Regions from separate parts of the Allobosea sp. TBD101 genome, predicted to be linked through region 1. Evidence: riboswitches for the same ligand, from Rfam matches in the RefSeq annotation. Region 1 holds a riboswitch; the other holds the start of a gene.

Region 1 (15,747 bases):
GCCACCGGTGGCCGCCCCCGCTTGCCAGAAGGCGATGCCGGCGACGGCCGCCATCGCCATGCTCGCCATCGAAATCTGGTTCGGCGTCACCGAGGCCGTGCTCAGCTTGCGGGCGATCGTGCGGGCCCAGCCGGAATCGCGGCTGGCGAGCGGGCGGCGGTTCTCGTCCTGCGCCATGATTCAGGCCTTCCGGGTGCGCCAGAGCGAATAATTGTAGAGCGCGGCATAGCTCGTCGCGACGGTGAGCGGCACGGCGATGGTCTTCGCGATCTCGGGCGTGCCGCCGAGCGTGTGCAGGATCGTCAGCAGGGTCGCGGAGACGAGGCCGGCGATCACGGGCGGCGCCAGCAAGGCGGCGAGGCCGGAGAAGCGGCTGGCGAGACATTCGATCGCGCGTTTCAGGACCAGCGTGATCGTCGCCGAGATCGCGCCCTGCAGCAGGCCGGCATGGAGCGGCGCCGGCATCGGATGGGCGCGGTTGGCGAAGGCCGCCCAGCCGCCCATCGCGAGGAAAGCGAAGCCGACATGGACGATGCTGCTCCGCATCAGGCGCGCGAAAGGCGGGCTCATACGGCCGACCAACCATAGCGGACGAGATGGAAGAAGATCGGCGCAGAGAAGACGACCGAATCGAGCCGGTCGATGAAGCCGCCATGGCCGGCAATCAGGTTGCCCCAGTCCTTGACGCCGCGGTCGCGCTTGATCGCCGACATGACGAGCCCGCCGAAGAAGCCCATGAGAACGATGACCAGCGCGAGGAAGGCCGCCTGAAGCGGCGTGAACGGCGTCATCCAGGACAGGCCGGCGCCGACGGCGGTGGCGCTGAGCGCACCGCCGACGAAGCCCTCCACCGTCTTCGAGGGCGAGAGCTTCGGCGCGATCTTGGTGCGGCCCAGAAGCTTGCCCCAGACATATTGCAGGACGTCGCTGATCTGCACGACGATGACGAGGAAGGCGATCAGCAGGACATTGCGGCCCTCATAGCCGGCGATATCGAGGCTGAGCAAAGCCGGCACATGCGAGGTGGCGAAGACGCAGATCATCAGCGCCCACTGCACCTCGGCGATGCGGATCAGGAAATGGTCGGTGTCGCCGCGCGCCGCGGCGATGATCGGCATCAGCAGGAAGGCGTAGACGGGAATGAAGATCGAGTAGAGCCCGTACCACTCGATCCAGATCAGGTAGTACTGCACCGGCAGCACGACGAAGAAAGCCGTAGCCAGCGCCCAGTGATCGGCGCGGCGCGTATCGGTCAGCGTGATGAACTCGCGCAGCGCCGCGAAGGAACAGAAGCCGAAGAGCAGGGTCACACCGGTCTTGCCGCCGATGAGCGCGAGCCCCATCAGCACGACCATGACCCACCAGGCCCGGATGCGGTCGTTGAGATTCTCGACCACGGCATTGGAACCGTCTGGCGAGAGCTTGCGCTGCAGCACGAAGCCGATGGTGGAGGCGACGACGAGGACGCCGAGAATGCCGGCGAGCACGGCGACCAGATCGGGATGCGGCATCGTCATGACGCGTTCGCCTTCGGGGACAGGGCGAGCAGCGCGGCCTCAGTCCGCGCCAGGAAATCGGGCTTGGCCTCGCCCTCATCGAGGCGAAGCGGCGCGCCGAAGGTCACGGTGCAGATCAGCGGGATCGGCACGAACTCGCCCTTCGGCATGACGCGGTTGAGATTGTCGATCCAGGCCGGCACCAGCGCCACGTTCGGCCGCGCCTGCGCCAGATGGAACAGGCCGCTCTTGAACGGCAGCAGGCGCGCCTCCGTGGTGTTGCGCGTGCCTTCCGGGAAGACGATCAGCGATGAGCCGGCATCGAGCGCCTCGGTCATCTGCACGATTGGATCACTGGTGCGGCTCCCGCGATCGCGGTCGATCAGGACGGCATTGAAGACGTCGCGGCCGATGAAGCGGCGCAAGGCGCCTTTCAGCCAGTAATCGCTCCCCGCGACGGGACGGGTCATGAAGCGCAGGCGCCGCGGCAGCACGGTCCAGATCAGGACGAAATCGCCATGGCTGGCATGGTTGGCGAAGTAGATGCGCTGCTCGTCCGTGGGCTCGATGCCGGCCCAGCGGCCACGGACGGCCGTGATGAAGCGGGCGAAGAAGAGAATGAGCGCGCCAGCCAGACTTGCCCCTGCCTCACGCATTCCCCGATCCACCCCCGTTAGCCGTCTAGACGAGGTAGCGCCTGTTTCGAGCCCTGTCGATATCGGCGCCGCTCAGGGCGCATCTTCATTGTCGAGCCTGCGCCAGGGCAGAAGGAAGGGCTCGCCGGCATGGGAGCCGCGCAGGGCGTGGACACCGAAGACCTGCGCGAGCCTGACGTCGTCGAGGACATCCGCGGCAGGCCCGTCGGCAACCCGCCGGCCGCGATCGAGCAGCAGGAGCCGGTCGCAGAAGCGGGCGGCGAGCGTCAGGTCGTGCAGCACGACGACGACCCCGGTGCCGTCGCGGCTGATCCGGCGCAGCAGTTGCAAGCTGTCGAGCTGATGCTGCGGATCGAGGCCGGCCAGCGGCTCGTCTGCCAGGAGATAAGGCGCCTCCACCGCCAATGCCCGCGCCAGCAGGACGCGACGGCGCTCGCCGCCCGAGAGCGTGCCGACCGCGCGGCCGGCGAAGTCGGCGACGTCGCAAAGCGCCAGCGCCCGTGCGACCGCCTGCCGGTCAGCTTCGCCGGCCTCGGCGAAGGGGCGGCGATGCGGCAAGCGACCGAGCCCGACCAGCGCCTCGACGGAGAGAGCCGCAGGCGCCTCGCCGCCCTGAGCGAGAAAGGCGACGCGGCGCGCGAGCGTGGCTCGACCGAGCTCCCGTGCCGTAGAGCCGTCGTAATCGACGCCGCCACGGTCAGTCGCGAGCAGCGCGGCCAGCACGCGCAGCAAGGTCGTCTTGCCGGCGCCGTTGGGGCCGATCAGGCCGAGAACCTCGCCAGGCCGGACCTGCGCATCGACCCCTTGCAGGATCGGCCTGCCGCCGAGCGAAACCGTGAGGCCGGACGCCGTGATTGCCATCACATGGCCTCCCGGCGCAGGCGCTGCACCAGCGCGAAGAGGAAGGGCGCGCCGATCAGCGCGGTGACCACGCCGAGCTTGAGTTCCGGCCGGACCGGCATGAGCCGCACGCCGATATCGGCCGCAAGGACGAGAATGGCGCCGCCGAAGCCGGAGGCGATCAGCAACCGGCCCGGCTGATGGCCGACCAGAGGGCGCAGCAGATGCGGCACGACCAGACCGACGAAGCCGATCGCGCCGGTGACGGCGACCGCGCTCCCGACGGCCAGCGCCGCGCCGCCGACCAACCGCGCCCGCAGCCAGGCGAGGTCGAAACCGAGGCTCGCGGCCGTGTCCTCGCCGAGGCTGAGCGCATCGAGCGCCGGCGCCGCCGAGGCGAGCAGGACCCAGCCGAGCAGCATCAGGGGCAAGGCGAGCGCGACATGGTTCATGCTCCGATCCGCCAGCGAGCCCATCAACCAGAAGACGATCTCCAGCGCCGCATAGGGATTGGGCGCGAGATTGAGCGCGAGCGCGGTCGCAGCTCCGGCAAAGCTGTTCAGCGCCACGCCCGCAAGGATCAGCGTGGTCGTGCTCGCGCCGCGGCCGAGCAGGACGAAGAGGATCACGGTCGCCAGCAGCGCGCCGGCGATACCGCCGAGCGGCAGGGCAAGGGCAAGGCTGGCAGAGAGCCCGCTATAGAAGGCGAGGACGGCGCCGAAGGCCGCGGCGCTGGAAATGCCGATCACGCCGGGCTCGGCGAGTGGATTGCGCAACAACCCCTGCATCGCCGCGCCGGCCATGCCAAGGCTGAAGCCGACGAGGGCGCCGAGCAGGGCGCGCGGCAGGCGCAGTTCGTAGAGCACCAGCGCCGGCAGGCTTTTCTCCCCTGCGAGGAGGTCCGTCACCGCCTGGCCGAGCGCCAGGGGCGCGTAGCCGACGGCCATGGACATCACGGTCGCGGCCAAGGTGGCGAGAGCGAGCAGGCTCAACAGCACCACCGGCCTGACGCCGCGTGAAGCCTCCGACCTCATGACTTCTCCTCCACGGCACGCACCAGCATTTCGATCGCGTCGAGCACGCTCGGGCCGGCGCAGGTCCAGAGCCGCGACGGCAGCGCGACAAGCTTCAGCCGGGCGCCGAGCCGGTCGATGACAGGATGGTGCAGGATCTCATGCGCCAGGGACGGCGGGCCGTCCGGCGTCTCGTTCAGGATCAGAACCTCGGCGCGGCCAAGCGCCACGGTTTCGAGCGCGATCTGGCCATAGCTCTCGACGCCGAGCTCGGCCGCGATGTTGACGAGGCCGGCGCGTGTCAGAATCTCGTCGACGAGCGAACCCCGGCCAACCGTGAAGCCGCTGGGACGGAGCACGACCGCCCGCAACGGCCGCTCGACGCGGCGGGCGGCCAGAGCCTGCAGGCGCTGCTCGATCCCGGCGAGCAAGGCCTGTCCGCGCGTGGGCTCGCCGAGCAGGTCGGCCATCTCCGTGATCTGCGCCTTCATCTCCGCGAGATTGCGGGGAACGCCGAACTCCCTGACCGTAACGCCGACGCGCCCGAGCAGGGAAACGGTGGCGCGCGTCGTATAGGCACCGGCGACGACGAGATCGGGCTTGAAGCCCAGCACCTCCTCGGCAAGGCCGTGATTGGCGGGGACCCGGCGCGCGGCCTCGGCCATGTTGGCGTTGCGCGGGTCCTGCGACAGCCACGTCACCGAAGCGATGCGTACGGGATCGGCCAGGCGCAGGACGAGCTCGTCCGTGCACATGTTGAGCGAGACAATGCGTGCCGGCCGGTCCGCAGCAAGCGAGACCGATGCCATCGCGCCCGCAAGCGCGATGGGCAGGAGGCAGGCGCCGCGCAGACGGCGCAGGACGAGAGGCAGGTTCATCCGCCGATGGCCACCTTGATACCGCCGAAGACACCGAGGCCCGGCACGAGGAAGCCGACCGGATTCTCCCAGCGCTTGTCGAAGAGGTTATCGACCCGCCCGAACACCGTCACCTTGTCGGTCGCCTTGTACTCGGCGGCGAGGTTGACCAGCGTCGCACCCTTCGCCCGCATGCGGGGCACCGAGAAGTCGCGGTTGCCGTCGACCCAGGAGCCGATATGGATCAGCGTCGCCGAGAGGCTGAGCTTGTCCGTCGGCGTCCAGGTCGCGGTCGCGCTCGCCTTGTGGCGCGGCCGGCGCAGCAGCTCCTGCCGCGCGATCTCGTCCTTGGCGAGGGTGAAGGTGTAGTCGGCGCGGATGCGGAACTGCGGCGAGATTTCCAGCGCGGCGAAGGCCTCGACGCCCTTCGTCTTCGCCTTGCCGATATTGGCGTAGGAATCGCGCCTTGTATTGGTGACGATCAGGTTCTCGATATCGTTCTGGAACCAGGTCGCGCCGAGTTGCAGGCGCTTGTCGAAGAGCGGCTGCTCGAAGCCGACATCCCAGCCTCGGCTTTCCTCCGGCTTCAGGTTCGGGTTGCCGAAGAAATTGTAGCCGGGACGATAGTCGATGAAGAGCTCGCTTAGCGTCGGCGCCTTGAAGCCGGTGCCGTAGCTCGCCTTTAGCTTGGTCTCCGTACCTGGGATGAGGACGGCCGGCGCGATGCGGTAGGTCGTGTGCCCGCCATAGCTGTCGTCATGGTCGTGGCGGATGTTGGCCGCCATGAAATAGCGATCCTCGATATTGCCCTGGTATTCGAGATAGGCCGCCTTGTTGCCGTTCGAAGCGATCAGGCTCGCCGTATCCAGCCGCTCGCGCTCATATTGCAGGCCCGTGATCAGGTTGTGGCCCTTGGTGATCTCGAGATTGCCGCGCCAGTCGAGCTTGGTGCGCTCGCCAAGGCTCTGATTGGGCAGGCCGAGCAGGCCGGTCACCGCGGAAGCCGTCCGCGTCCCCCTGTCCTGGCGTGAATAGGACACGCCGAAGGTGTTGACGAAGCGGCCACTGAGCGGGTCCCAGACGAGTTCGCCACGGGTGAAGGCCTGCGCATAGTTCTGCTGGGAACGATAGGGCGAGGGCTTGCTCGGGAAACCGGTGTCGCCGGTATTGCGCAACTGGCCGTCCTGATAGCGACCGACCCAGTTGAGCGTCAGCGTATCGGTGAGGGCGAAGCCGAGACGGCCGGAGTAACTGTAATTGTCGAAGATGTTCGGGTTGATCCGGCGGCCGGGCGGCACGAGGTTCGGTGGCGTCACCTCGGTCCCGTCGGCGCGGAAATGGGCGGCGTTGAAGGCATAGTTGAACCGCGCGTCGCCGCCGCTGAAGCCGAGGGACTGGTTGAACGTGCCGTGCGATCCGCCTTCGACGCGCGCGGTCATCTTCGGCGGCCCCTCGCCGCGCTTCGTGGTCACCGAAATGACGCCGCCCAGCGCGTTGGCGCCGTAGAGGCCGCTCTGCGGGCCGCGCAGCACCTCGATGCGCTCGATATCCTCGGTCAGCATTGAGCCGAAATCGAAGGAGCGGTTCGGCGCCGAGGGATCATTGGCCTCGATGCCGTCGATCAGCACCTTGACGTGGTTGGAGTTGGTGCCGCGCATGAAGACCGAGGTCAGGCCGCCCGGCCCGCCGGTCTGCACGATGTTGAGGCCGGGCACGGCGGCGAGCGCCTGCGGCAGCGTCCGGCGCTGCTGCTGTTCGATATCCCGGGCGGTGATGACGGTGACCGAGCTCGCGATCTCGCGCGCGGGTGTCGGCGTGCCCGTGGCGCTGACGACGATCTCGTCGAGCGCCATCGTCGCAGGAGCGGGTTGGGCGAAGGCCGGGGCTGTTGCGCCGGCGATGGCGAGGCAGGAGGCGGAGAGCAGCAAGCGGCCGCGTCCGGCGGCCGGGAGGAAGACGTTCACGATGGAGACCTCGGGCGTTGACGTCAGTGGCACGTCACCGCGAACGCGATCTCCCATCAGCCGTATGAAAGACGGCGAACGGTCGAATCAGCAATCGGCGCACCCCGGCCGAACGTGTCCGCGTGTGACCACGGCTGACGGCAGGTCTCCTGGCTCGCGGGTCGCTGCCCTTCACCGCCTTCCCAGGTCCGAGGCCCCAGTGGCGTATGGCGAAAGGCTCGCCGCTTACAGTTGCGGGGGCAGCCACGGCATGGGGTGGCTCGCCACCCGCACCGCGTTCCCTTTTGATCCCGTGAGGGAACCGTCGGATCGACGAGTAGGGCAAAAAAGTGGCGACGTCAAACAGCTGCCTTGCCGACATCGGGGGCATGAACAGGCTCGGCAATCGTGGCGACTGCGCTATACTCGCAGCAACAGAAGCAGATAGGCACCCGCTCGATGCTGGCCGAGACTTTGCCCCCCGCGAGCGTGGGCGTTACCGTCAAACTCTACGACGACCTCTCCTCGGCCATCGTCTCCGGGGAGATCGCGCCCGGCGCCAAGCTGAGCGAGCCGGCGATCGCGCGCCGCTTCGGCGTCAGCCGCGCGCCGGTTCGCGAGGCGATCCGGCGCCTGCAGGAGCGCGGGCTCGTCACCTATGTCGCCAATCAGGGCGCGCGCGTCGCCGAGCCGAGCGCGGCCGAGTTCCTCGCCCTGCTCGACGTGCGCGAGGCGACCGAGGGCATGGCTGCCCGTCTCGCCGCCGAGAGCATGAGCGAGGCCGAGATCGCGGCGCTCGATGCACTGGTCCGGGGCCATCGCGGCGAGATCGAGCGCAACCCGATGGGCGCCTATCTCCAGGACGAGCCCGAGGCCGATTTCCACCGCCGGATCGCCAAGGGCAGCGGCAATCCGATTCTGGCCGAATTGCTCTGCGAGCAGTTCTACCCGCGCCTGCGCCTGTGCCGGCGCCTGCATTCGACCGTTCCCGGGCGCGGCCGCGAGGCCTGGGGCGAGCATATGCGGATCACCGAGGCGATCAGCCACCGCGACGGCGAACTCGCGGAAATCCTGATGCGCCGCCATATCCGCGCCGCCCGCATGGCGCTTCAGGCGGCGCTAGCCGTGAGCGAAAGCGCCAAGCCGGGCAAGCGCCGGAACGGTGGGAAGCGCTGATCCGGTTCAGCCGGTAGCAGCGACCGACTGCCCTTCCGCCTCGGCGCGGCGGCGGCGATGGGCGAGCAGCGGCGGCACGATCAGGACCAATGCCGCGATCCCGAGCAGCGTCGCCGCGATCGGCGTGCCGACCAGCACGCTCCAGTCGCCCTGGCTGACGGCGAGCGCGCGCCGGAGCTGGATTTCCGCTTGCGGGCCGAGGATCAGCCCGATCAGGGCCGGCGCGATCGGGAAATCATGGACGCGCGCGACATAGCCGACGAGGCCGAGGCCGCACATCAGCGCCAGATCCATCCAGGAGGTCGAGAGCCCCCAGACGCCGACCATCGCGAAGACGACGATGCCGCCATAGATGTAGTGCCGGGGGATCAGCAGCAGCCGGACCCAGATGCCGACCAGCGGCAGGTTGAGGATCAGCAGGATGACGTTGCCGATATAGAGCGAGGCGATGAGGCCCCAGAGCAGATCGGGATTGGTCGCGAAGAGCAGCGGGCCGGGCTGGAGCCCGTAATTCTGGAAAGCGGCGAGCAGGACGGCGGCCGTCGCGGTCGATGGCAGGCCGAGCGTCAGCAACGGCACGAGGATGCCGGCGGCGGCCGCGTTGTTGGCCGCCTCGGGGCCGGCGACGCCCTCGATCGCGCCCTGCCCGAACTCCTCCGGATGCTTGGTCAGGCGGCGCTCCAGCGCATAGGAGAGGAAGGTCGGGATTTCCGTTCCGCCGGCCGGCAGCGCCCCGATCGGGAAGCCGATGACGCTGCCGCGCAGCCAGGGCTTCCAGGAGCGCTTCCAATCCTGTTTCGTCATCCAGCTTCCACCGGAGAGCGGATTGACGGCGGCCGGAGCCGCGCTGTGCCGGCTTGCGACATAGAGCGTCTCGCCGATCGCGAAGAGCGAGACCAGCACGACCGTGAACGAGATGCCGTCGAGCAGTTCGAGCGTGCCGAAGACCATGCGGGTCTGGCCGGTCTGGGTATCGATGCCGATCGTGCCGAGCGCCAGCCCGAAGAATAGGGCGGCGAAGCCGCGCACCATCGAGCGCCCCATCACCACGGCGACCGCGGTGAAGGAGAGCATCATCAGCGCGAAATAGTCCTCCGGGCCGAAGACGAAGGCGAGCTCGGCGATGGCGGGCGCGAGGAAGGTCAACGCCAGCGTGCCGATCGTGCCGGCAACGAAGGAGCCGATCGCGGCCGTCGCCAGCGCGGCGGCGCCGCGGCCACGGCGGGCCATGCGGTTGCCTTCGAGCGCCGTCATCACCGAGCCGCTCTCGCCCGGCGTGTTCAACAGGATCGAGGTGGTCGAGCCGCCATAGAGCGCACCGTAGAGGATGCCGGCGAACATGATGAAGGCCGAGGCCGGATTGACCTGTGCGGTCACCGGCAGGAGCAGGGCGATGGTCAGGGCCGGGCCGATGCCGGGCAGGACGCCGACCGCCGTGCCGAGGCCACAGCCGATGAAGGCCCAGAACAGGTTCATCGGCTGCAAGGCAACCGCGAACCCGCCGAGCAACTGGTTCAGGATGTCCATGGCTCAACCCAGCAGCGGGAAGAAGGGGCCAAGGCTGATGCCGAGGCGGGAGAAGCCGAGCCAGGCGAGGCTGGCGATCAGCGCGCCGATGCCGAGATCAAGCAGGGTACGGCGCGAGCCGAAGGCATGGGTCACCAGCGTGAAGGCCAGCATCGCGCTGAACGGAAAACCGAGCCAGCGGATCGTCAGCAAGGGTACGCCGACCCCTGCCAGCGCCATCAGGAAGGCGGGGCGCGAGAACGGCGCCTCCTCCTCGTCTTCACCGGCGGGTGCGAGCTGCCCCTTCAGCGCCTGAAGGATCAGCAGGAAGCCGAGCAGGACGAGCCCGAGCCCGACGGCGAGCACCATCGCGGCCGGCCCGACGCCGACATAGTTGGTGGTGGAGGCGATGCTGCGTGCGCCGTTGAGCCAGAGCGCGCCCATGATCAGGATGGCGAGCCCGAGCCACCAGGGCCGTCCACCCGCAGCAGCCGAACCGTTCTTCATCGATGACATCTGCCTTGCCGCCCTTCGCGATGGATGGCGGGCGGCACGCTCAGGCGCGCCGCCCGGCTTCGACGGAGGCTATTTCAGGATGCCGACTTCCTTGAGCGCGCTCGTCCAGTTGGTCTCCTCGCTCTTGAGGAAGGCGTTGAAGGCGTCGCCCGGCAGATAGGCGTCCTCCCACCCTTGCGTCTTCAGCGTCTCCTTCCACTCCTTGGTGGCGTGGAGCTTGGCGAAGCGGTCGAGCCAGGTCTTCTTGGCGGCGTCGCTCATGCCGGGCGCGCCGACGAAGCCGCGCCAGTTGCCGACCTCGACCGGGATGCCGGCTTCCTTCAGCGTCGGGGCATTGAGCCCGTCGACCCGCGTCGGGCCGGAGGTCGCGATGATGCGGATGCGGCCGGATTCGGCGAAGGCACGGAATTCCGAGGCGCCGGAGATCGCCGCCTTGATCTTGCCACCGCCGAGCGCAGCGAGGATCTCGCCGCCGGAGAAGGCGACGAAGTTGATCTTGCCGACAGGCGCGCCGGCATGCTTGGCGAGCAGCGCCAGCATGACATGGTCGGCGCCGCCGGCCGAGCCGCCGCCGACGGAGAGCGCGCCGGGATCGGCCTTGAGCGCGGCGATGAAGTCCGCCGGGGTCTTGATCGGCGAGTTCGCAGGCACGGCGATGGCATTGTACTCGTTGGTCAGGCGCAGCAGCGGCGTCGTGTCCTTGAGCGAGACCGGCGTCTGGTTGGTGATGACGCCGCCGACCATGATGACGCCGGTGACCAGCAGGGCGTTGTCGTCGCCCTTGGCGGTGCGGACGAATTCGGCGAGACCGATCGTGCCGGCGGCACCGCCCTTGTTGGTGAAGGACGCCCCGTCCGTGAAGACCTTGGACTGGGCGAAGGCCGCCATTGTGTGGCGCCCGGCGCCGTCCCAGCCGCCGCCGGGATTGGCGGGGATCATCACCTTGGCCGGTTCAGCGAGGGCCGCACCAGTGCCGAGCCCCAGGGCCAGGACGCCGGCCATCGTCAAACGCTTCAGCATCTTTCATCTCCTCCCGTTGTCGTTACGCCGCCCTTTTCGAGCTGGTCGCTTCTTGCCGCATCATCCGCGGTTCGGGCGCCGGGTCGTTCCGGCGCCCCGCTGTCCTCACGCACTGCGCTCGCGCTGGGGCATGCCTTCCGGCGTGATCGTCGCGACGATCGAGGCGTCGAGTGCTTCGTAATCGGCGAGCCCGATCGTCTTGTAGAGCTCGACCCGCGTCTGCATCTGGTCGACCATGGCATGCGTGCCGCCGTCGCGGGCAAGCGCGGCGTAGAGCTTCTCCTGCGCCTTGTTGGCGACGCGGAGCGACGAGACCGGCCAGATCACCATGCGATAGCCCATCGCCTCGAACTCGGAGGCGGTGAAGAAGGGCGTGCGGCCGAACTCGGTCATGTTGGCGAGCAGCGGCACGCCGGGCATGCGGCGGGCAAACTCGCGGAACATCTCGGCCGTGGTCAGCGCCTCCGGGAAGATCGCGTCGGCGCCGGCCTCGAGATAGAGCTTGGCACGCGCGACCGCGCCGTCGATGCCCTCGCTCGCGGCGGCATCGGTGCGGGCGATGACGTAGAGATGGCGGCGCGCCCGGGCGGCAGCGGCGACCTTAGCCGCCATGTCATGGGCGTCGGCCAGCTTCTTATCGTTGAGATGGCCGCATTTCTTCGGCAGCAGCTGGTCCTCGATATGGACGGCGCCGGCGCCGGCCTCCTCGAAGACGCGGACCATGTGCATGACGTTGAGCGCCTCGCCATAGCCGGTATCGCCATCGACCAGGAGCGGCAGGCCGGAGGCCCGCGCGATCTGGCGGATGAAGAAGGAGACCTCGTCGACGGTGATCATGCCGAGATCGGGGATGCCCATCGAGGCCGTCATCGCCGCGCCCGACAGATACAAGCCCTCGAAGCCGGCCATCCTGGCCTGAATCGCGGCCATGCCGTTATGGGCACCGGGAAGCTGGGCTATACCGCCGCGCTCGACCAGCGCGCGGAAGCGCTGGCCGGCCGGCTCTGACGGAAGATCTGAGGCGACGAGATAGGGCATGGGCACTCAGTTGCAGTAGAGATCGACGTAGTCGTTGACGGACATCGCCTCGAGCTTCGCCTGATCCAGGGAGATATCGAGGATCTGGCGCTGGCGCTTCTCGACGAAGCGGCGGGCGAGATTGGTGCGGAACTTGGCTTCCAGCAGCGGGATGCCATCGGCGCGGCGACGCTTGTGGCCGATCGGGTATTCGACGACGAGCTCGGGCAGCACCGTGCCGTCCTTCAGCGTCACCGTCATGCCGTTGGCGATCGAGCGCTTCTCGGGGTCGTGATAGTCTTTGGTGAAGGCCGGGTCCTCGACGCATTCGATCTTGTCACGCAGGGCGTCGATGCGCGGATCGGCGGCGATATCGTCCTCGTAATCGGCAGCGGTGAGGCGGCCGAAGATGAAGGGCACGGCGACCATGTACTGGATCGTGTGGTCGCGATCGGCCGGGTTATGCAGCGGGCCGCGCTTGTCGATGATGCGGATGCAGGCCTCGTGCGTGCGGATCTTGATCGAGGCGATGTCGTCGCTGCTGCGGCCCATCGCCTTGAGCTGATCGTGCAGGGTCATCGCAGCCTCGACCGCGGTCTGCGAGTGGAACTCGGCCGGATAGGAAATCTTGAACAGCACGTGCTCCATCACATAGGAGCCGTAGGGGCGCTGGAACTTGAAGCTCTGGCCGCGGAACGAGGCGTCGTAGAAGCCCCAGGTCTTGGCTGACAGCGCCGAGGGATAGCCCATCTCGCCGGTGCGGGCGATCAGCGCGAGTCGGACGGCACGGCTGGTGGCATCACCCGCCGCCCAGCTCTTCCGCGAGCCGGCATTGGGAGCGTGGCGATAGGTGCGCAGCGCCTGCCCGTCGACGAAGGCGAGCGAGAGCGCATTGACGATCTCGTCGCGGTCGAGCCCGAGCATGCCGGCGACGACCGCGGTCGAGGCGACCTTGACCAGGATGACATGGTCGATGCCGACCTTGTTGAAGGCGTTCTCCAGCGCGAGGCAGCCCTGGATCTCGTGCGCCTTGATCATCGCGGTCAGGACGTCGCGCATCGTCAATGGCGACTTTCCGGCGGCGACCGCGGTGCGCGACAGCCAGTCGGCGACCGCGAGGATGCCGCCGAGATTGTCGGACGGATGGCCCCATTCGGCGGCGAGCCAGCAATCGTTGAAGTCGAGCCAGCGGATCATCGTGCCGAAATTGAAGGCGGCCTGAACGGGATCGAGCTGGTAGGGCGTGCCGGGCACGCGGGCGCCGTTCGGCACGGTCGTGCCGGGGACGACGGGGCCGAGCAGCTTGGTGCAGGCGGGGTATTCGAGCGCCTCCATGCCGCAGCCCATCGTGTCGATCAGGCAGTTGCGGGCGGTCTCGTAGGCCAGGCTGCTCTCGACGCGATAGTTCAGCACGTAGTCGGCGATATCGACGAGAACACCGTCCGGAGCCGGACGCTCATTGTTGTTGAATGTCGCCATTTTGGGCCGTTCCTCGCATCGATCGCTCGCCTTTTCAGCCTGGCCAGCATTTATTGTCGACACAAATTACATTGACCCGCCCGTTTGACAAGCGCCTCCGGCTCGCTAATCTAAAAATTGTCGACAATCGAACCGGGCCAGTCATGAGCCCGGACTGCGACGCCCCCCCGCCACCGACAGGTGGGAGCAACAGGACTTTCGGAGGAACGCCATGAGGACAACGATCGCCACCTGCTGTGCGCTGCTGCTCTCGGCAACCGTCCACGCACAGGACTTCCAGCCGCAGAACCCGGAATGCATCGCACCTGCCGCCCCCGGCGGCGGCTTCGACCTGACCTGCCGGCTGACCAGCCGCATGCTGAACGAGACGGGACTGGTCGGCCCGTCAATCCGCACCACCAACATGCCGGGCGGCATCGGCGCCATCGCCTATAACAACATCCAGGCGCAGCGCGCCGCCGACGCCAATGTCATCGTCGCGGTCTCGACCGGCTCCTGGGTCAATCTCGCCCAGGGCAAGTTCGGCCGCTTCAGCGAATCCGACGTGCGCTGGCTCGGCGCGATCGGCGCCGATTACGGCGTGCTCGCCGTGCGCAAGGACAGCCGCTTCAAGACCCTCGCCGAGGTCGTCGAGGCCCTGAAGAAGGACCCGACCTCGGTCAAGGTCGGCGCCGGCGGCACAGTCGGCAGCCAGGACTGGATGAAGCCGGCGCTCGTCCTGAAGGCGGCCGGCGTCGATCCGCGCAAGATGCGCTATCTCGCCTATGAAGGCGGCGGCGAGGCGATCGGCGCCCTGATCGGCGGCCATATCGACCTCTTCCCCGGCGATGCCTCCGAGGTGCGCGGCCAGTTGGAGGCCGGCGAGATCCGCCTGCTCGCGACCTTCTCGGAGAAGCGCCTGCCCGGCGCCTTCGCGCAGGTGCCGACGGCCAAGGAACAGGGCTATGACGTGCAGTGGCCGATCGTGCGCGGCTTCTACGCCCCGCCGAAGGCGCCCGAAGCGTCCTATACCTACTGGACGGGCGTGCTGACCAAGCTCAACGCCGATCCGCGCTGGCAAAAGGCGCGCGGCGAGCAGGGCCTGTTCGAATTCAGCATGGTCGGCGCGGAGTTCGACGCCTTCGCCAAGAAGCGAACCGCCGATTTCCGGGCGCTGGCCGCCGAGGTCGGCCTCGCCAAGTAAGGCCAAAAGCCCTTCGACAAGGCAGCGGAACGGGAGGAGATCATGATCGATCGCCTGGTCGGGTTGATCTGCGCGCTCATCGGCGCGGGCGCGATCTGGCACGCGCAGACCCTGCATGTGCCGTTCGCGGCCGATCCGGTGGGGCCACGCGTGTTCCCGACGATCATCGGCGGCGTGCTGATCCTGGGCGGGTTCATCCTGATGTTGCGCCCAGGGCCGGTGACGATGGAGTTCGGGACATGGCCGCGCGCGCTTGCCGTGCTCGTGGCCAGCCTGATCTACCCGCTGCTCCTGCTGCCGATCGGCTTCATCGCGGCCACGGCCCTGCTCTGCTTCGTGGCCGCACTGGCCTTCCATGCGCGGCCATTGCCGGCCGCCGTGTCGGCCGTCGCCACCGCGGTCGTGTTCTTCGTGCTGCTCGACAAGATGCTCGACCTGCCGCTGCCGCGCGGACCGCTGGGGATCTGAGATGGACGCATTCGCCGCCCTCCTCACCGGCTTCCAGGTCGCGCTCACCCCGCTCAATCTCACTGTCGCCTTTGCCGGCGTGGCGCTCGGCACCGCGATCGGCGCGCTGCCCGGCATCGGGCCGATCAATGCGGTGGCGCTGCTGCTGCCGCTCTGCTTCGCACTGAAGCTGCCGCCGGAGACGGCACTGATCCTGCTCGCCGGACTCTATTATGGTAGCGGCTATGGCGGCCGCATCTCCTCGATCCTGCTCAATATCCCCGGGGATCCCGGGCTGGTGATGACGACGCTCGACGGCTATCCGCTGGCCAAATCCGGGCGCGGCGCGGCGGCACTCGCCATCAGCGGCATCGGCAGCTTCGTCGGCGGAACCAGCGCCGTCATTCTGATGACCTTCCTCGCCGTGCCGCTGACGCGGCTCGCGCTCTCCTTCGGCCCGGCCGACTATGTCGCGCTGATGGTGCTGTCCTTCGCGCTGCTCGGCACGATGAGCGAGGGCAAGGCGGTGAAGACCTGGATCGCGGTCGCGCTCGGGCTCCTGCTCGCCATGGTCGGCATCGATGGCGGCACCGGCGTC
Region 2 (15,747 bases), 1.4 Mb from region 1:
CCGGCGCGGATGATCTCCGCGAAGAAGGCCGTTTCGAGCAGGACGAAGGCGACCATGGCCGAGACGAGCCGGATGTCGATGCTTGGGGAAAGGCCGAAGACCGTTCTCAGGACCTGCGGCACGATCAGGAAGAACCAGAGCAGCAGCATCACTAGCGGCACCGCCCTGAAGAGCGCGACATAGCATTTGGCGAAGAGCTGCAGCGGCCTTCGGCCGGAAACGGCGCAGATCGCCAGAACGGTACCGCCGACGATCCCCCCGGCGATCGCGACCAGGGTGACCTGCAGCGTGACTGCGACGCCGGCCCCGATCACGTTCCTGGCGGCGACGATGCTGTCCCAGTCGAGAGCGAACATGTCAGGCTCCCATCATGCCCGGGAGCCGGGAGCGCCGCTGAATCCACTCCATCAGGCGCAGGATGACGACGTTCAGCCCGATATAGGCGAGCGTCACCACGATGAAGGATTCATAGGGCTGCGCCGTGAAATCGACGAGCTGCCGGGCCTGGCCGCTGAGCTCGAGCAGCCCGATGGTCGACGCCACCGCGGAGTTCTTCGAAATGATCAGGAACTCGGAGGTCAAGGGCGGCAGGATGCGCCGGAAGCATTGCGGCAACAGGACGAGACGGAAGGTCTGCAGCCGCGTGAGGCCGAGTGCCTGCGCGGCCTGGACCTGGCCGTCGGGCAAAGCGGCGATTCCGGCGCGGACCTGCTCGCAGATGCGGGCGCCGGTGAAGAAACCGAGCGCCAGCACGGAGACGACGAAGACCTGGGTGCTCGGCGTGATGCTCTTGATCCAGTCGCCGACGGCCGTCGGCAGCACTTCCGGAACGACGAAGAACCAGATGAAGAACTGCACGATCAGCGGCACATTGCGGAAGAGCGAGACATAGGTCGCTCCGACGGCGTCGCAGAGGCGGCTCGGCCAGGCGCGCAGGATGCCGAAGCCGGTGCCGATGACGAGGGCGAGCAGCCATGCCGAAAGCGTCAACGCCGCGGTCAGCAGCAGTCCATGCAGGATCCAGCCGAGATAGGTCGCGGCCTCGCCGGTCGCCACCGGCTGCAACAGGACGCCCCAGTTCCAATTGTAGCCCATGATCCACCCGGCAATGACGGGGCGGGCAAGCCCGCCCCTCAGGTCAATTGAGGATCTTGTCGTTCGGGGCGGCGAAAAGTGCCTTCATGTCGTCCGACAAGGCAAAATCCAGATTGAGCCCGCGCGGCGGGATCGGCGCCCGGAACCACTTGTCGTAGATCGCGACGGCCCTGCCGGAGGTCTGCAGCTCCGCGATCGTCTCGTCGAGCAACGTCTTGAGCTGCACGTCGCCCTTGCGGACCATGCAGCCATAGGCCTCGCGCGATTGCGGCGTGCCGGTGATGACGAACTCGGAAGCGTCCTTCGTCTTGGCGCGCTCGCCGGCGAGAAGGGCATCATCCATCATCATCGCCTTGGCGCGACCGGTCGACAGCATCAGGAAGGACTCGGCATGGTCCTTGGCGCTGATGATGTTCATGCCCATGCCCTGCTCGACATTCATCTTGCGCAGCAGGATCTCGGAGGTCGTGCCGGCGCCGACGACGACGTTCTGGCCCTTGAGATCGGGGAAATCCGCGATGCCGGCGCTCTTGCGGGCGAGCAGGCGCGTGCCGATGACGAAGAAGGTGTTGGAGAAATCGACCTGCTGCTCGCGCGAGGCGTTGTGCGTGGTCGTCGTGCACTCGAAATCGATGGTGCCGTTCTGCAGCAGCGAGATCCGGTTCTGCGAGGTGATCGGCAGCTTGCGGATCTGGAGGTCGGGCTTGCCGAGCTTCGCCTTGATGCGATCGAGGATCGCCGCGGTCAGGTCCATAGAGTAGCCGACCGGATTCTTGCTGTCGTCGTAATAGGAGAACGGGATCGAGGCCTCGCGGTGGCCGATCACCACCACGCCGTCGTCTGCGATCTTCTTCAACGCACCCTCGAGCGGCGCTGTCTGGCTGGAAGCGGCTGCAGGCATCAGCAGCGCGGCCGCGACAGCGGCAGCGCCAAGGTAAGTGGACAGCACCGTCTTCATCTCGATGATCCTCCCTCGCTAAGAACCGACGATCGACGAGACGTCGATCACGTACATCTGCCGCTCATGCTCGTGCATCGAGTCGATGCAGACGCGGCGGCCGTCCTGGCTCCAGCGCGGATGGAGATCGCAGCGGTTCTCCTTCGACAGGGCCGGATCGGTGTAGAAGCTGCCAATGTCGTGCCGGACACCCTTGGCGATGTCATAGAGGATCAGGATCCGCTCGTTGCTGACGGGATCCGGATAGGTGTCGGTCAGGAGCCAGCGCTGGTCGACCGGCGAATAGGTCATGTGGCCGTTCTCGGTCAGCACGTCCCGGCCGATCACGGACACGCCGACCGGGTCGGTATCGGCGTAGAGATGGTAGTGGATCGAGCCGGCATGCGGGCCCCAGACGATGATGTGGCCGTCGTCGCGCCAGAGCGGATGGGAGATCTGGTATTCCGACTTCTCGTAGTCGAAGGTGCCGACCGCGCCCGGGTCGAAATCCTCCCGCAATTGCGGCAGGGGATGATCGGAGCATTCCAGCAGCCGGATATTGCCGCCATCGGGGTCCATCGTGATCAGCCGGTGCAGGAAGCAGGTCTCGTCCTCGACGCGCTCGGTCCAGCGATGCAGGAAGAGGACGCGGCTGGAGGACGGGTTGATCTCGATATGGCTGACCCAGTGGATCGCCTTGTCCATGGACGGGCGATGATCCAGGGCCTTGAGATCGGCATAGCTGACCAGCAGCCGGGTCTCTCCGGTTTCGAGATCGAGACGGTGGATACCGTCATCGGCCGGGCAAAGCGGCAGGTCGGCGCGACGCCCGGCGAGACCGACATAGCCGATGGTCCTGTGGGTGACGTAAAGCCGCTCGTAATCCACGGTCAGGGCGTAGCGGCCGTTCGGTGCGGCGACGTAGATCGGCGTGTCGAGGTCCCGCGCGTTGCCGCTGGCGAGGTCGAAGATCACCGAGCCGAAGCCGGGATAGAGCCCACGGCCATCACGGGTGCGGACATTGTAGATCAGGCGCTCGCTGCGGGCCGCGTCGAGCCATTGCAACTGGGCGCCCATCTGCCAGTTCCAGGCCGTCGTCCGGCCGCAAGGGTGGAAGGCACCGTCCCCGGCCAGGTCGAAATAGCCGACCTCGGCGGCGCTGTCGGAGGCCAGCTCGAAATCGCGCGCCGCGACACGCTGGCCGAGCAGGAGGCGATCGCCGGCGCCCCAGTTGGTCTTGTCGTAATAGCCGAAGAAATGATGACCGACGCCGCTTCCGACCCGCTGGATCGGGCAGCTTCTCGGGATCGGTTGAACCAGGCTGTGCATCGCCGCCACTTGTGCTTTCGAGGTCCGGGCGGAGCTGCCCGCAGCGGTTCCGTCATCCGAAAGCGGCGAGGAACAGGTCACGAAGCTAGGCCTTCAGGGGGATGCGAAAAAATTCTTTCTCAAAACATTTGTATGCAGAAATGATATATGTCAGGTGCCGTCGACACTGAGAGGATCGCCATGGGCAGGCCGTTGAATTTCCAGCAGATCCAGGTCTTCAAGACGGTCATGGAAACCGGCACGACGACCAAGGCGGCGATCGCGCTCAACACGACCCAGCCTTCGATCAGCCGCAAGCTCGCCGACCTCCAGCAGGCGGCCGGTTTGCAGCTCTTCGAATTGCATCACGGGCGCTTGCGCCCGACACGCGAGGGCCGCCACCTCTACCAGTCGGTCCGCAAGCATTTCGAAGGGCTCGAGAAGATCGAGACCGTGGTCGGCATCCTCCGGAAATCCGGCGCCGGCGTATTGCGCATCGGCTGCACCCCGACGCTCGCCACGGGCCTGCTGCCGAAGGTGATCGACCGCTTCATGCAGCGCTTCCCCGGCACCTTCATCAATCTGCAGACGGAGGCGACGCCGCAGCTTGAGGAACATCTGCGCCAGGAGCTGGTCGACATCGCCCTCACCACCGGGACGATGGACACCGCCTTGTTTCAATGCACGACGATCGCCCGGTCGAAGGCGGTCTGCATCGTTCCTCACGAGCATGAGCTCGCCCGTCTGCCCTCGGTCGATCTCGACATGCTCCAGCGCTACCGGCTGATCCTGCTCAACGATTCCGACAATATCGTCATCCGCATGCGCGAATTGCTCGCCGAGGGAGGCTATCCCGAGGATGTCGCGGTAGAAACCAACTCGTCGATCACCATCTGCGCGCTGGTTGCAGCCGGTGTCGGGATCGGCGTCGTCAATCCCTATGTCGCCAACACGTTTTCCGGGCAGTTCGCGATCAAGGAGCTCAATCCGCCGATCCCGGTCGAGGTGCTGCTGGCGCAATCGATCACGATGGCGCCGTCGATGCTGACCAAGGCCTTCTCCGAGATGCTGGCTTCGCCATAGGCATCTCGGAGATCGGACAGGCGTTCAGGCTTCGCGCTGCGCCATCGTCGTGACACGATCGAGGATCGTGTCGGTCTCGCCGAGCCAATCGGACATCCGCGCCTCCATGAACAGATCGGGAGCGATGCCGAAGCCGTCATACATCTCGCCGCTCTTCTGGAAGGACGCCATCGTGGACAGCCGCACCTGGATGCAGCTGTTCGGCAGCAGGAAGGGAATGCTGTTGCCGCTGCGCCCGTTACTCGTCGAGCCGATCAGCGTGACGTTGCGCCAACCCTTGAAGGTCGAGACGAAGATGTCCCCGGCGCTGCCGACGCCCCAGTCCATCAGGAGGTAGACCGGCCGGTCGTAGTGCAGTTTGCCGGGCAAGGCGCTCAGCACGCCGTAATACCAGTCGGTGAAGTCGCCCTCAGGCACCTGCCACTGCGGGTGGAATCCAGCCAGCAGGGCTTCCAGAGCGGTCTTTTCGTCGGCAGGGCGGCCCGGGTCGGCACGGAAGAACATCGCCTTGTCCTCGACCTTGAGCAGGTCGATCAGGGTCTGGACAGGCGTATCGGCCGGCGCTCTCAACCGCGCGACGTTATGGATGTAGGGGCCGTCCTCCGGCGTCATGAAATAGGGAAAGAGCGCAGACAGGCACTCGCGCGTCCCGCCGCCGCATTGTCTTGCGTCGATGATCAGTGCGTCGGTGTCGCGCAGGGGCGCCATCAGCGCGTCGACACGCGCGGCGAGAGTGCTGTCGCTCTGCGAATAGATGCGGAGATAGCCGATATTCCCCGGCCGGACGCCGCTTTCGTTCGACAATGGCAGCAACGGCCCGGACATCTCCAGCGCCTCCGCGACCGGGACCATGACAGTCCTGGTCGAGCGATTGGTCGTGTCGCACAGCTCGAGCGCGATATCGGAAGCCTCCGGCAGCCCGAGCTCGCGACGCATGTAGCCGACATGGCGAAGCAGCCGCAGGCTGCGCGCCAGGCGCTGCGAGCGCGAGGCATAGGGGCCGCTCGTGATGTCGCCGGCCTTTTCCAGCCATTGGAAGAACGGCCGGCCGTCGATGGAGCTGATGAACGGGTGCTCCGCATCGAGCAGGCGCCGCGTCTGCGGATCATAGGCGAAGGCAAGGTTGTTCTCGATGCCGACCGCGAAAGGGCTGACGCCACTCGGCAGCTCCTGCATCCAGTCGACGACCTGGGCGTGGGAATCGCCGAGATGCTGGACGAGCTTCTGGATCTGGAGGGCGAGGTTGCGGATCGAGACCTGCTCCGGCAGTTGCGCGGTCATCGCGTCGATGGCCCGCTCATAGGGATAAGCGACCGCCGCCACATAGGAATGGCGGTCCCGGATGATGTCACGCAAGGCCACGAGGTCGGCCGCGGCCTGCTTCCGCGTGAGGAGGGTATCGCGGGGACCGCCGTCGAACAGCCGATTGTTCAGGAAAGGTGCGAAGGGATTCATCAAAGCAGTTACCTCGACGGTCGGTATCGCTGCGCTACCGGGCGGATCATCGCGAGCGGGGATCGAAGGCGCGCCGGACGGCCTCACCGAGCATCACCAGCGCCAGCACGGTGACGGTCAGCACCAGGCTGGGAAAAAGCAGCATATGCGGCGCGGTGGCGAGATAGGGCTGGGCGTCGCTGATCGCAGTGCCCCACGAGATCACCGGCGGCTGCAGCCCCAGGCCGAGATAGGACAGGGTCGCTTCCGTCCCCACATAGCCGCCGAGCGAGAGCGTCGCGAGCACGAGCAGCGGCGCGACCGAATTCGGCAGCACGTGGCGAAGGGCGATCCGGAGACTGCTTGCGCCGGCGGCGCGCGCGGCATCGACGTAGTCGGCATTCCGCGTTTGCAGCACGCTGGCGCGCATCAGCCGCGCCTCCGTCGCCCAGCCGAGCAGCGACAGCACCAGTGCGAGACGCAGCACGCCGCTGCCGGAACTGCCCAGCGTGGCGAGGATGACGATCGCTCCGAGCAAGGTCGGCAGGCCGAGGACGACATCGGTGACGCGCGAGATGACGGCATCGACCACGCCGCCCTTCAGGCCGGCCACGAGCCCCAGCATTCCGCCAATGAAAGAGCTTCCGAGCGTCGCCAGAAGCGCCACGGACAATGAGGCACGGGCACCGTGGACCGTCCGCGCGAACACGTCGCAACCCTGGATGTCGAAGCCGAACCAGCTTCCGTAGGCAGGCGGCTTGCGTGAGTTCAGCAACATGCAGCGCTGCGGATCGACATTCGTGAAGAGGCCCGGCGCGACCGCCATCGCGACGAGGATCACGAGGATCACAAGCGCGACCCAGACGAGCGGCGACCGGCCGAGTTGGGCCAGCGCCTCGCCGGTGAGAGAGCGGCTGGGCCGGCGCGGCTCTGTTCCGGCGGGCGGAGCAGCCTGAAGACAATCAGTCATAGCGGATCCGGGGGTCCAGGACGGCGTAGGAGAGGTCGACCAGGAGGTTGATGAAGAGATAGGCGACGACGACCACGGTGACGGCGCCGACGATGGTGATGCCGTCATGGCTGCGGATCGACTGGACGATCAGCCCGCCGACGCCGCTGATGTTGAAGACGCCCTCGACCACGACCGCCCCGGCGAGCAGGCCGCCAATATCCTTGCCGATATAGGTCACGGCCGGGATCAGGCTGTTGCGCAGGGCATGCACGACGACGATGCGCGCCTCGCCGAGCCCCTTGGCCCGGGCCGTGCGGATATAGTCGCTCTGCATGCTCTCGATCACGGCTGACCGCGTCAGGCGGGAGAGCGTGACCTGATGCGCCAGCGCCAGAACGATGGCCGGCAGCAGGAGCTCGGCGAAACTCGTCGGATCGCTCACCGTCACCGGGAACCAGCCGAGGCGGACGCCGAAGACGAGCTGCGCCAGATTGGCGATGACGAAGCTGGGAAAGGCGATGATCCCCAATCCCAGCATCATGGTCGCGGTGTCGAATGTCTTCCCCGGACGCAGGGCCGCGACGACGCCGATGGTGATGCCGAGCAGCACCTCGATCAGCACGGCCAGGAGCGCCAGCCGGACCGTCGCGGGAAAGGCCGCGACGAGCTGCTCTGAGACATCGCGCCCCGTGAAGGAGCGGCCGAGGTCGCCGCGCCCGAGATCGGCGAGGTAGTATCCGTAGCGGACGATCAGCGGGCGATCGAGTTTGAACTCCTCGGTCGCTGCCGCGACGAAGGCGTCCGGGCATTCCCGATCGCCGCATTTGCCCGCGAGCGGGTCTCCCGGCATGCCCCAGGCCAGGAAGAAGACGACGAAGGTCGTCCCCAGGAACACCGGGATGAACTGCAGCAGCCGGCGCAGGATGTAGCCCGTCATGTCGTCGCTCGCATGTCTCGGCCGTGGCGGATGCTCCGCCTCAGTCCTTCAGCAACAGGGCCGAGTAGTCGATGCGACCGTTGGCGTAGAGCGTGACGGAGCGCACCTTCGGCGAGTGACCGACGGTCATGGCCGGGTTCCAGAGCGGCACGCGCGGCATCTCCGCGGTGAGCATACGCTCGGCCTCCCGATAGGTCTTGATCGCGGCGGAGGTCTCTTCCTTCGCGGCCTTGTCGAGCAGCGCATCGAAGGCGGCGTTTTCATAGGCGCCCCGGTTGGACGTCCCATCCTTCGAGTAGAGCGGGATCAGGGCATTGTCGATCGAGGGGTAATCCATGGTCCAGTTCGAGGGGAACGGGCCATCGGCCTTGCCGGAGCGCGTGAACGAACGGAACGTCGCGTTGTCGGACAGTGCCGAGGTCACGCAGGCGATGGACAGCGTGTTCTGGATGCTGTTGCAGACCGCATCCATCGCGGATTTCACCTCGCTGTCGCCCGCATAGTAGAGCTTGATCTCGCCCTTGTAGCCGCCGGCCTGCGCCAGCAGCGACTTGGCCTTCTCGGGATTGAAGCTGCAATATTCGCCGCAGGCTCCGGGCTGGTAGCCTTCGGTGCCCGGCGGAACCCAGCCGGTGGCGGGCTGCCCGATGCCGTTGAAGAGGATGTCGACGATCGCCTTGCGGTCGATCGCCATCGAGAGCGCCTGCCGGATCGCCGGCTTCAGCAATTGCGGGTTGGCGTCGGTATAGGGCATGCCGAGCGCCTGGATATTCGCGCGCGGCTGGATGACGGCGCGACCGCGCAGGTCGCGCTTCCAGAGATCGGCGACGAGTTTGGAAGCGGGAATGTCGCGCAGCAGGTCGAGATTGCCGGCGACCAGATCGTTATAGGCCGCCTCGCGGCTCGTATAGATCCTGAGGTCGACCCCCTTGATCGAAGGCTTTGCCGGCCCTGAATAGCCGGGGAAGGCCGCCAGCTTGTATCCGGAATCCGGCGCGCCGGAGACGAACTGGAACGGCCCGGCGCCGATCGGCTTCCGGCCAAACGCCGCGGGATCGGCGAAGAAGGAATCCGGCATCGGATAGAAGGCCTTGTAGCTGAGCTGGGCTCTGAAGACAGGCACCGGCATCCTCAGCTCGACCTGGAACTCATGGTCGCCGATGACCTTGAGACCGCTCATCCGGTTGGTCGCGGGAACCGGCGGCTTCTCGCCCTTCGGTGCCTTCGGATTCAGATCGCCATAACCGACGATGACGGAGAACCAGTCATTGTTCGATTGGCCGTTGGGGCCGTAGGCCGCCCAGTTCCAGGCATCGACGAAGTTCTTCGCGAGCACTTCGGTCCCGTCGTGGAACTTGCGTCCCTTCTGAAGTTTGACCGTCCAGGTCTTGTTGTCGGCGGTCGTGATCGACGCGGCGACATCCTCGATGATCGCGCCGGTCTTCGCGTCGGTCGTGACGAGCCCGGCGAGGATCGGCTGCAGGATGTCGGAACCGCAGCTCTCGTTGGTGTTGGTCGGGATCAGCGGGCCCGCCGGCGTGCAGGCCGAAACGGCGACCCAGCCCGGCTGAGGAGCCTGGGCGTGGCCAAGCGAGATGCCCGCCATCAAGGTTCCGCATGCCGCCGCGAATTGCAGGGCGGCAACGCCAGTCGAAAATCGGGTCTGCTTCATGTTTTCCTCCCAGAAATTTGGGTCAGCAACGCGCTGCGCAGCGTCGAGCCACCGGACCCGCCCAGCCGCCAGTGCCCCTGTTGCTTTTGTTGGAGCGGAGCGCCACCCGGAGCCGTCCGGCGCAAGGCATCGAACAGACAGGTCGAAGGATAGGGCTTGGAGGAAATACGGAAAATTCTTTTACAGAACATCTGTATGCAGAAATGATATGTCGACCGCTGGGCGCCCGGCGACCAGGCAGGGGCACTGCGGCTGAACATCCCGCTCAAGACCATCATTGAGTGATGAGCGAGAGCATCAAGGGCGAAGCCCGACCAGATGCTGGCAAGTGAAGTCCGAGAGCCCGCGCCTGTTCGGAGCCGGGCATGAAAGACCCAGTTCAGATGGTCGAGTGGAGATGGAGCAAGTCCAGACGAAACGATTGCCCACGCGGATTGGAGCAACGGCCCGAGGTTGCCCCCCGCGCGGCTTCAAACGCTTCCGGACGCTTCCTTCCGCGGGTCGGCCTCGACCAGATATTCGATGTGCCGGCGCCCGGAGGCTCCCGGGCGGATAGAAACCGCGACGCCGAAGATGCGTTGGATCGCCTCGGCGGTCAGGACCTCCTCCGGCGCACCCGCCGCCTGAAGACGCCCGTCATGCAACAGCGCGATCTCGTCGCAGAACATGGCGGCGAGGTTGAGATCGTGCAGCGCCATGATGCAGGTGATGCCGAGGCGTCGGACCAGGCTCAGGATCGAGAGCTGGTGCTGGATGTCGAGATGGTTGGTCGGCTCGTCCAGGATGAGTTCGCTCGGCTCCTGCGCGAGCGCGCGGGCGATATGGACGCGCTGGCGTTCCCCTCCCGAAAGCGTGTGCCAGAACTGATCGTGGCGCTCGGTGAGCCCGACCCGCGCCAGCGCTTCGTTCACGGCGCCCTCGTCGGCTTCGCTCCACGAGGCCAGCGCCGCACGATGCGGCGTGCGGCCGAGGCGGACGACATCGCAGACGGACAGCTGAATCTCGGTGGTCGCCTGCTGCTCGACGAAGGCGAGGCGGCGGGCCAGCTCGCGGCGGGGCACGCTGGCGATGTCGTTTCCGTCGAGGGTGACGACGCCGCTCGCGACGTTGCGCAGGCGGCAGAGCAGCCGGAGCAGGCTCGATTTTCCGGAGCCGTTGGGGCCGATCAGGCCGAGCACCCGGCCGGGTGCAGCTTCCAGCGTCACACCGTCGACGATCATCCGGCCGCCGGCACCCCAGCGGACCTCGCGGGTCGCGAGCGTCATGCCGGCCTCCGGGCGCGGTAGAGGATGAGCGCGAAGACGGGTGCGCCGAACAGCGCTGTCACCACGCCGATCGGCAGGATCTGCTGGGGTATCAGGATGCGGGAAAGGATGTCGGCCAGGATCATGAAGATCGCGCCGATGACGAGACAGGCTGGCAGCAAGCGGGCATGGCCGGAGCCCACGAGGAAGCGCGCGGCATGGGGAATGATCAGCCCGACGAAGCCGACCGTGCCGACGATCGAGACCATCACCGCCGTCATTACCGCCGTCGTGGCGAAGAGCACGACCTTCACCCGCGTGACGGCGACGCCCAGCGAAGCTGCGGCGTCGACGCCGAAGGCGAAGGCGTCGAGCGCCTTGGCGTGCAGCATGCAGATGCCGAAGCCGATGAAGGCGACCGGCGCCGCCATCCAGATGTCGGGCCAGCGCACGCCGCCGAAATTGCCGAGCAGCCAGAACATCACACCGCGCGCCTGCTCGGCGCTGGCGAGCGTCGTGACGATCGTGGCGGTCGCCGCATTGAAGAGTTGCGAGGTCGCGACACCGGCGAGGATGACGCGATCGCTCGCCCCGCCCGCCCCTGCCGCCAGCAGCGCCACGACGACGAGCGCAGCGCAGGAACCGATGAAGGCGCCGGCCGAAACGGAGAGCACCGCGCCGCCGATGCTGATGCCGAGGATCAGCACCGCGACGGCGCCGGTCGAGGCGCCGGCCGAGATGCCGAGGATATAGGGTTCTGCCAGCGGGTTGCGCAGCAGGGCCTGCAGGATCGCGCCCGACAAGGCGAGTGCGCCACCGCAGAGCCCCGCCATCAGCGCGCGGCTGAGGCGATAATCGAAGATCACGCCCTGCTGGATCGCGCTGATGGGAAAGTCGAGATCGAACAGCCCGTTGCCGAGCGCCTTCAGGGCCGTATCCAGCGGGATGCGCATCTCGCCGATAGTCACGGCCAGCGCGACCGAGAGGATCAGCGCCAGCAGCGAGGCCAGCGCGATCGCGACACGCGCCGGCCAGTTCGGCCCATGGGCGGCGTGGCTCAACGCGAGAGCCCGAATCCGGCGATCGCTTTGGCCAGCGTCTCGATGCCGTCGACCGTGTCGAGCCCGGCGCGGGTCGCACCGACATCCATGATGACGACGCGGTTATTCTTCACGGCGTCCAGCTTGCTGGCGACCGGATCGGTCTTCAGGAACTCCAGCTTCTTCTCGATATCGTCGGCCGGGAAGCGGCGGCGATCCATCTTCACGGTGACGATCACGGCGGGGTTGGCAGCGGCGATGCTCTCCCAGCCGACCAGCGGCCATTCCTCATTGGTCGTGATGACGTTGCGGGCGCCGAGCTTGGAGAGGATATAGGCGGGCACGCCGTTCTTGCCGGCCATGAAGCCGTCGCCCTTGATGTCCTTGCTGGAGAACCAGACGACGACCGGAACGTCCTGCGCCTTCAGCTTCGAGACCTGCTCGACGGCCTTGTCCTCGCGCGCCTTGAGCTCGGCGACGAGCGTCTCGGCCCGATCGGCGACATCGAAGATCGCGCCGAATTCGCGGATGTTGCGATAGACCAGATCCATCGTGAACATCTGGGTGCGGACGCCGTCGCCGGCACCGGAATTGTCCTTGCCGACGCAATCGGTCGGGGAGACGTAGGACGGCACCTTGACCTTGGCGAACTGGTCGCGCTTGCCGACGATGCCGTTGGGCCCGACATGCCATTCGAACATCGCGGTGACGAGATCGGGCTCCTGCGCCAGCACCGCCTCGAAGCTTGGGTCGTTATCGGCGAGGCGCTTCACCTTGGCATTGACCGCCTCATAGGGCTTGGCGACCGGCGAGAACCACACCGCCGTGCCGACGACGCGGTCGCCAAGGCCGAGCGCGTAGAGGATTTCCGTCTGGGTCTGGCCGATCGCGACGACGCGCTTGGGCGCCGCGTTGAAGGTGATCGTCTCGCGGCAATTCTCCAGCGTCAGCGGATATTTGGTCGGCGCCGCAGTGGCCGTGCCGGCGGCGAGAGCGCCGAACAGCGCGGCGACCGACATGCGAAGCAGGGAATTGAACGGGCGCGCTGCCGGCATCGAGGCCATCCGAAATGTAACAATGTTGCATTTCTGATAGAATGCGCGACAGGCAGCCGTCAAGCCGCCCTGAGCGGCCGGTGCAGTGGTCTTCGTGAACATGGATTTCATCGCTCCCCGAGATGACGGCCGGGGCAGCTTTGGCATGTGGGACGGAAAGGCGGCACAGGGCCACCATCGACTCACAAGCTCCGGAAAACCCCGTCCGAAAGACGTCTTCGACGACCGGGGCAGGTCTCCTGGCTCGCGGGTCGATGCCTGTTCCGCCCGGCCTTCCCGGCGCGTCAGGCGCCAGTGGACGATGGACGGAGAGCTCGCCGCTTACAGTTGCGGGGGCAGCCTCGGCTTTGGCGCGGGTCGCACCTCACCGAATTCCCTCTTAGCTCCGGGAGCAACCCGGAGAACCTCGATCGGCGCACACCCTATAAGGGCGTGGCGCTGCGTCAAGCGAACATCGCGTCAGAGACTTGACGTGCTGTAGAGCCTCTTGCCGCCGACGGAGATCTCGACCTCCTGCAAATAGCTGCGCAGCGCGGTCGTCGCGACCTCGATGCCGAGGCCCGGCGCATTAGGGGCCGCAACCTGCCCGTTCGCGTCGCGCTCCAGATGATTGGCGGAGATCGCGGTGGCGAGCGGCTTCGGCATGGCCGGGTATTCGCAGATCTCGTGATCGGCGAGGCCGGCATAGGGCTGGAGCGAGGCCGAGAGCGCCAGATGCGAGGTGAAAGTGTGGTTGACGAAGGTTACGCCCTTGGCGACCGCATAATCCGCCACCGCCTTGGACGGACCGATGCCGCCGATCCGGCCGCAATCGATCTGGACATAGCCGATGCCGCCATAATCGATGAGCTGCCGGGCCATGGATTCGTTATGGGCGCCCTCCCCACCGGCCAGGCGAACCTTGGGGCTGCGCCTGGCGAGCGCGCCATAGGCTTCGAGCGCGCTGGCGTGGAACGGCTCCTCGAACCAGAGCACGTTCGCCTTCTCCATCGCGGGCAGACGGGCGGCGGCGCGCTCGACATCCTCGATGAAGATCTGGCCGGTATCGACGAGCAGGATGCCGTCCTGCCCCAAACCCTCGCGGGCGGCGACGAAATGCTCGGCATCGGCCTCGACGCTGCCGCGGCCGATCGGCCCCCAGCCGAACTTGGCGGCGCGGAAGCTACGTTTGCGGGCATCGCGGGCGCGGTCGAGTGTCTCCTGCGCCGTGTCGCCGAACAGGACCGAGGCATAGGGCGTCTTGGGATGGCTCTTGGCATAGCCGAGCAGGCGCCAGACCGGCTCGGAGCGCATCTTGCCGAGGATGTCCCATAAGGCCATCTCGACGCCGGAGAAGGTATGCGGCGCCTGCAGCAGGTCCATCGAGTTATAGGCGACGGCAGCAGCGATGCGGGCGATATCCTCCGGGCCTTCCAGCGTCTGGCCGAGCACGGAATCGGCGACCGGCCGGCAGACGCCATGCGACATCGGACAGATGAAGGCGGCGATGGAGGGCAGTGGCGCCGCCTCGCATTCGCCCCAGCCGACATGGCCGCCGGCGGCGACCCTGACCAGCAGCGCATCCTGGCTGCCGTCGGCTTCGTCGGTGACGACGGGCATGGCGAGATAGAAGAAATCGACGGCCTCGATCCTGGGCACAGGTCTTCTCCTCACAGTTCGTAGATCGTGGCGCGGGGCGTGAAGGTGACACCCTCGTCGAGCGGGTAGATCGGCCGGGCGCAGATGGTGTGACCCAGGCTTTTCAGGTTGGCGGAGGTTGCGCCGGGCGCATCGATGTTGAAGTTCCGCGCGCACCACTGGTCGAACATGTGGAACTCGGTGTGCGGCGACTTCACCACGATCAGGTCGAAATCGGTCGGGTCGATGCCGTTGGCGTAATACATCGCCCGGTCGAACAGGCTGACAGAGCGGCTCATCACAACGACGGTAACGTTGTCCCAGGTCAGAACCGCGGTCGGCCCGGCTCTCAGGGGCGCTTTCATCGTCTCCAGCGCCGCCTCGCCATCCGAGAGCAATTTGACCTTGGCCTTGACCTTCATCGGCGGGAAGCGGGCGGGATCGATCGAACCGCCGAGCGCGACCTCGATCGTCGCGCCGACTCCGGCCTTGTGCGCAGCAGCCGCAGCCGGCGCGTCGACGATCTGGGCCAATACACGCTTGCCGTAGCCGGCCTTGCGCAAGGCGGCGAGGATCAGGTTGCTGTCGCCGGAGGCACCGGATGAGGTCGCGTCAGCGGCATCGGTGAAGATCACGGGACCGTCGATGCTGCGGGCCTGCGCGATGGCGCGCTCCAGCGGGACGAGCTTGCCCTGCATGCGGAAGCGCAAGGGCCAGAATTCCTCGGCCAAGCGGATCGCCTCGCGCTCGGCCGTCGCCTTGTCGCCATCGGTCAGGATCAGCACTTGCGAGCACAGCTCGGGCACGTCGGTGAAGGGGTTGCCGATCATGATGCCGGCCGCGAGCGCCCGCCCCTCCTCCTCCAGCCGGCGGCATTCGGCCAGAAGCTCGCCATAGCAACCGGTCTTGGTGATGAGCTCGTCGCCGCGCACCAGGGCCGGAATGACGACGCGGGCAGCGATGGGTTTGATGCCGCCGGCCATCAGCTTCAGCAGGAGTTCGGCCGCGCGGCGTCCGGTATCGGCGAAATCGACATGCGGATAGGTCCAGTAGATCGCGAAACCATCGACGTTGCGGAGCATGCGGTCGGTCAGGATGCCGTGCAGGTCGAGCGAGATCACGATCGGCATGTCCGGGCCGACGCGCTCGCGCAGCTTCTCCAACAGGTAGCCTTCGGGGTCGAGCTCGCCATCGCTCCCCATCGCGCCATGCAGCGAGACATAGATGCCATCGATGTGGTCGAGCTTGGCAAAGATGGCAGTGAGGATTTCCTCGGAGAGCTTCTTCCAGCCTGTCGCCGAGAGCGGCCCGGCGCTGCCGGAGCGGGCGCAGATCGTCGGCACGATCTCGATATCGGGCCTCGCCTCGAAGAC

Evidence for each region. Region 1 has a riboswitch for cobalamin ahead of AC6RIC_RS24840 (TonB-dependent receptor plug domain-containing protein). Riboswitches for the same ligand answer to the same signal wherever they lie in the genome.
Region 2: linked by a shared signal. The riboswitch ahead of AC6RIC_RS18115 (ABC transporter substrate-binding protein) and the one ahead of AC6RIC_RS24840 (TonB-dependent receptor plug domain-containing protein) in region 1 are both predicted to bind cobalamin.

What each region holds. Positions count from the first base shown of each region.
Region 1 covers NZ_CM187543.1:5,112,518-5,128,264, forward strand. Annotated here, with positions in the region: gene AC6RIC_RS24805 (CDP-alcohol phosphatidyltransferase family protein) at 1-177, opposite strand, end outside; gene AC6RIC_RS24810 (hypothetical protein) at 181-570, opposite strand; gene AC6RIC_RS24815 (phosphatidate cytidylyltransferase) at 567-1,517, opposite strand; gene AC6RIC_RS24820 (lysophospholipid acyltransferase family protein) at 1,514-2,152, opposite strand; partial or broken gene AC6RIC_RS24825 (ABC transporter ATP-binding protein) at 2,225-2,941, opposite strand; gene AC6RIC_RS24830 (FecCD family ABC transporter permease) at 3,013-4,026, opposite strand; gene AC6RIC_RS24835 (ABC transporter substrate-binding protein) at 4,023-4,883, opposite strand; gene AC6RIC_RS24840 (TonB-dependent receptor plug domain-containing protein) at 4,880-6,826, opposite strand; cobalamin riboswitch at 6,949-7,147, opposite strand; gene AC6RIC_RS24845 (GntR family transcriptional regulator) at 7,214-7,981, shown strand; gene AC6RIC_RS24850 (tripartite tricarboxylate transporter permease) at 7,988-9,508, opposite strand; gene AC6RIC_RS24855 (tripartite tricarboxylate transporter TctB family protein) at 9,512-9,994, opposite strand; gene AC6RIC_RS24860 (Bug family tripartite tricarboxylate transporter substrate binding protein) at 10,073-11,023, opposite strand; gene prpB (methylisocitrate lyase) at 11,129-12,061, opposite strand; gene AC6RIC_RS24870 (bifunctional 2-methylcitrate dehydratase/aconitate hydratase) at 12,068-13,519, opposite strand; gene AC6RIC_RS24875 (Bug family tripartite tricarboxylate transporter substrate binding protein) at 13,731-14,702, shown strand; gene AC6RIC_RS24880 (tripartite tricarboxylate transporter TctB family protein) at 14,745-15,170, shown strand; gene AC6RIC_RS24885 (tripartite tricarboxylate transporter permease) at 15,172-15,747, shown strand, end outside.
Region 2 covers NZ_CM187543.1:3,711,579-3,727,325, forward strand. Annotated here, with positions in the region: gene AC6RIC_RS18060 (ABC transporter permease subunit) at 1-356, opposite strand, end outside; gene AC6RIC_RS18065 (amino acid ABC transporter permease) at 358-1,095, opposite strand; gene AC6RIC_RS18070 (glutamate/aspartate ABC transporter substrate-binding protein) at 1,139-2,053, opposite strand; gene AC6RIC_RS18075 (hypothetical protein) at 2,072-3,361, opposite strand; gene AC6RIC_RS18080 (LysR substrate-binding domain-containing protein) at 3,509-4,423, shown strand; gene AC6RIC_RS18085 (S41 family peptidase) at 4,448-5,878, opposite strand; gene AC6RIC_RS18090 (ABC transporter permease) at 5,925-6,827, opposite strand; gene AC6RIC_RS18095 (ABC transporter permease) at 6,820-7,746, opposite strand; gene AC6RIC_RS18100 (peptide ABC transporter substrate-binding protein) at 7,787-9,418, opposite strand; gene AC6RIC_RS18105 (ABC transporter ATP-binding protein) at 9,889-10,683, opposite strand; gene AC6RIC_RS18110 (FecCD family ABC transporter permease) at 10,680-11,723, opposite strand; gene AC6RIC_RS18115 (ABC transporter substrate-binding protein) at 11,720-12,757, opposite strand; cobalamin riboswitch at 12,970-13,181, opposite strand; gene AC6RIC_RS18120 (mandelate racemase/muconate lactonizing enzyme family protein) at 13,217-14,395, opposite strand; gene AC6RIC_RS18125 (M81 family metallopeptidase) at 14,407-15,747, opposite strand, start outside.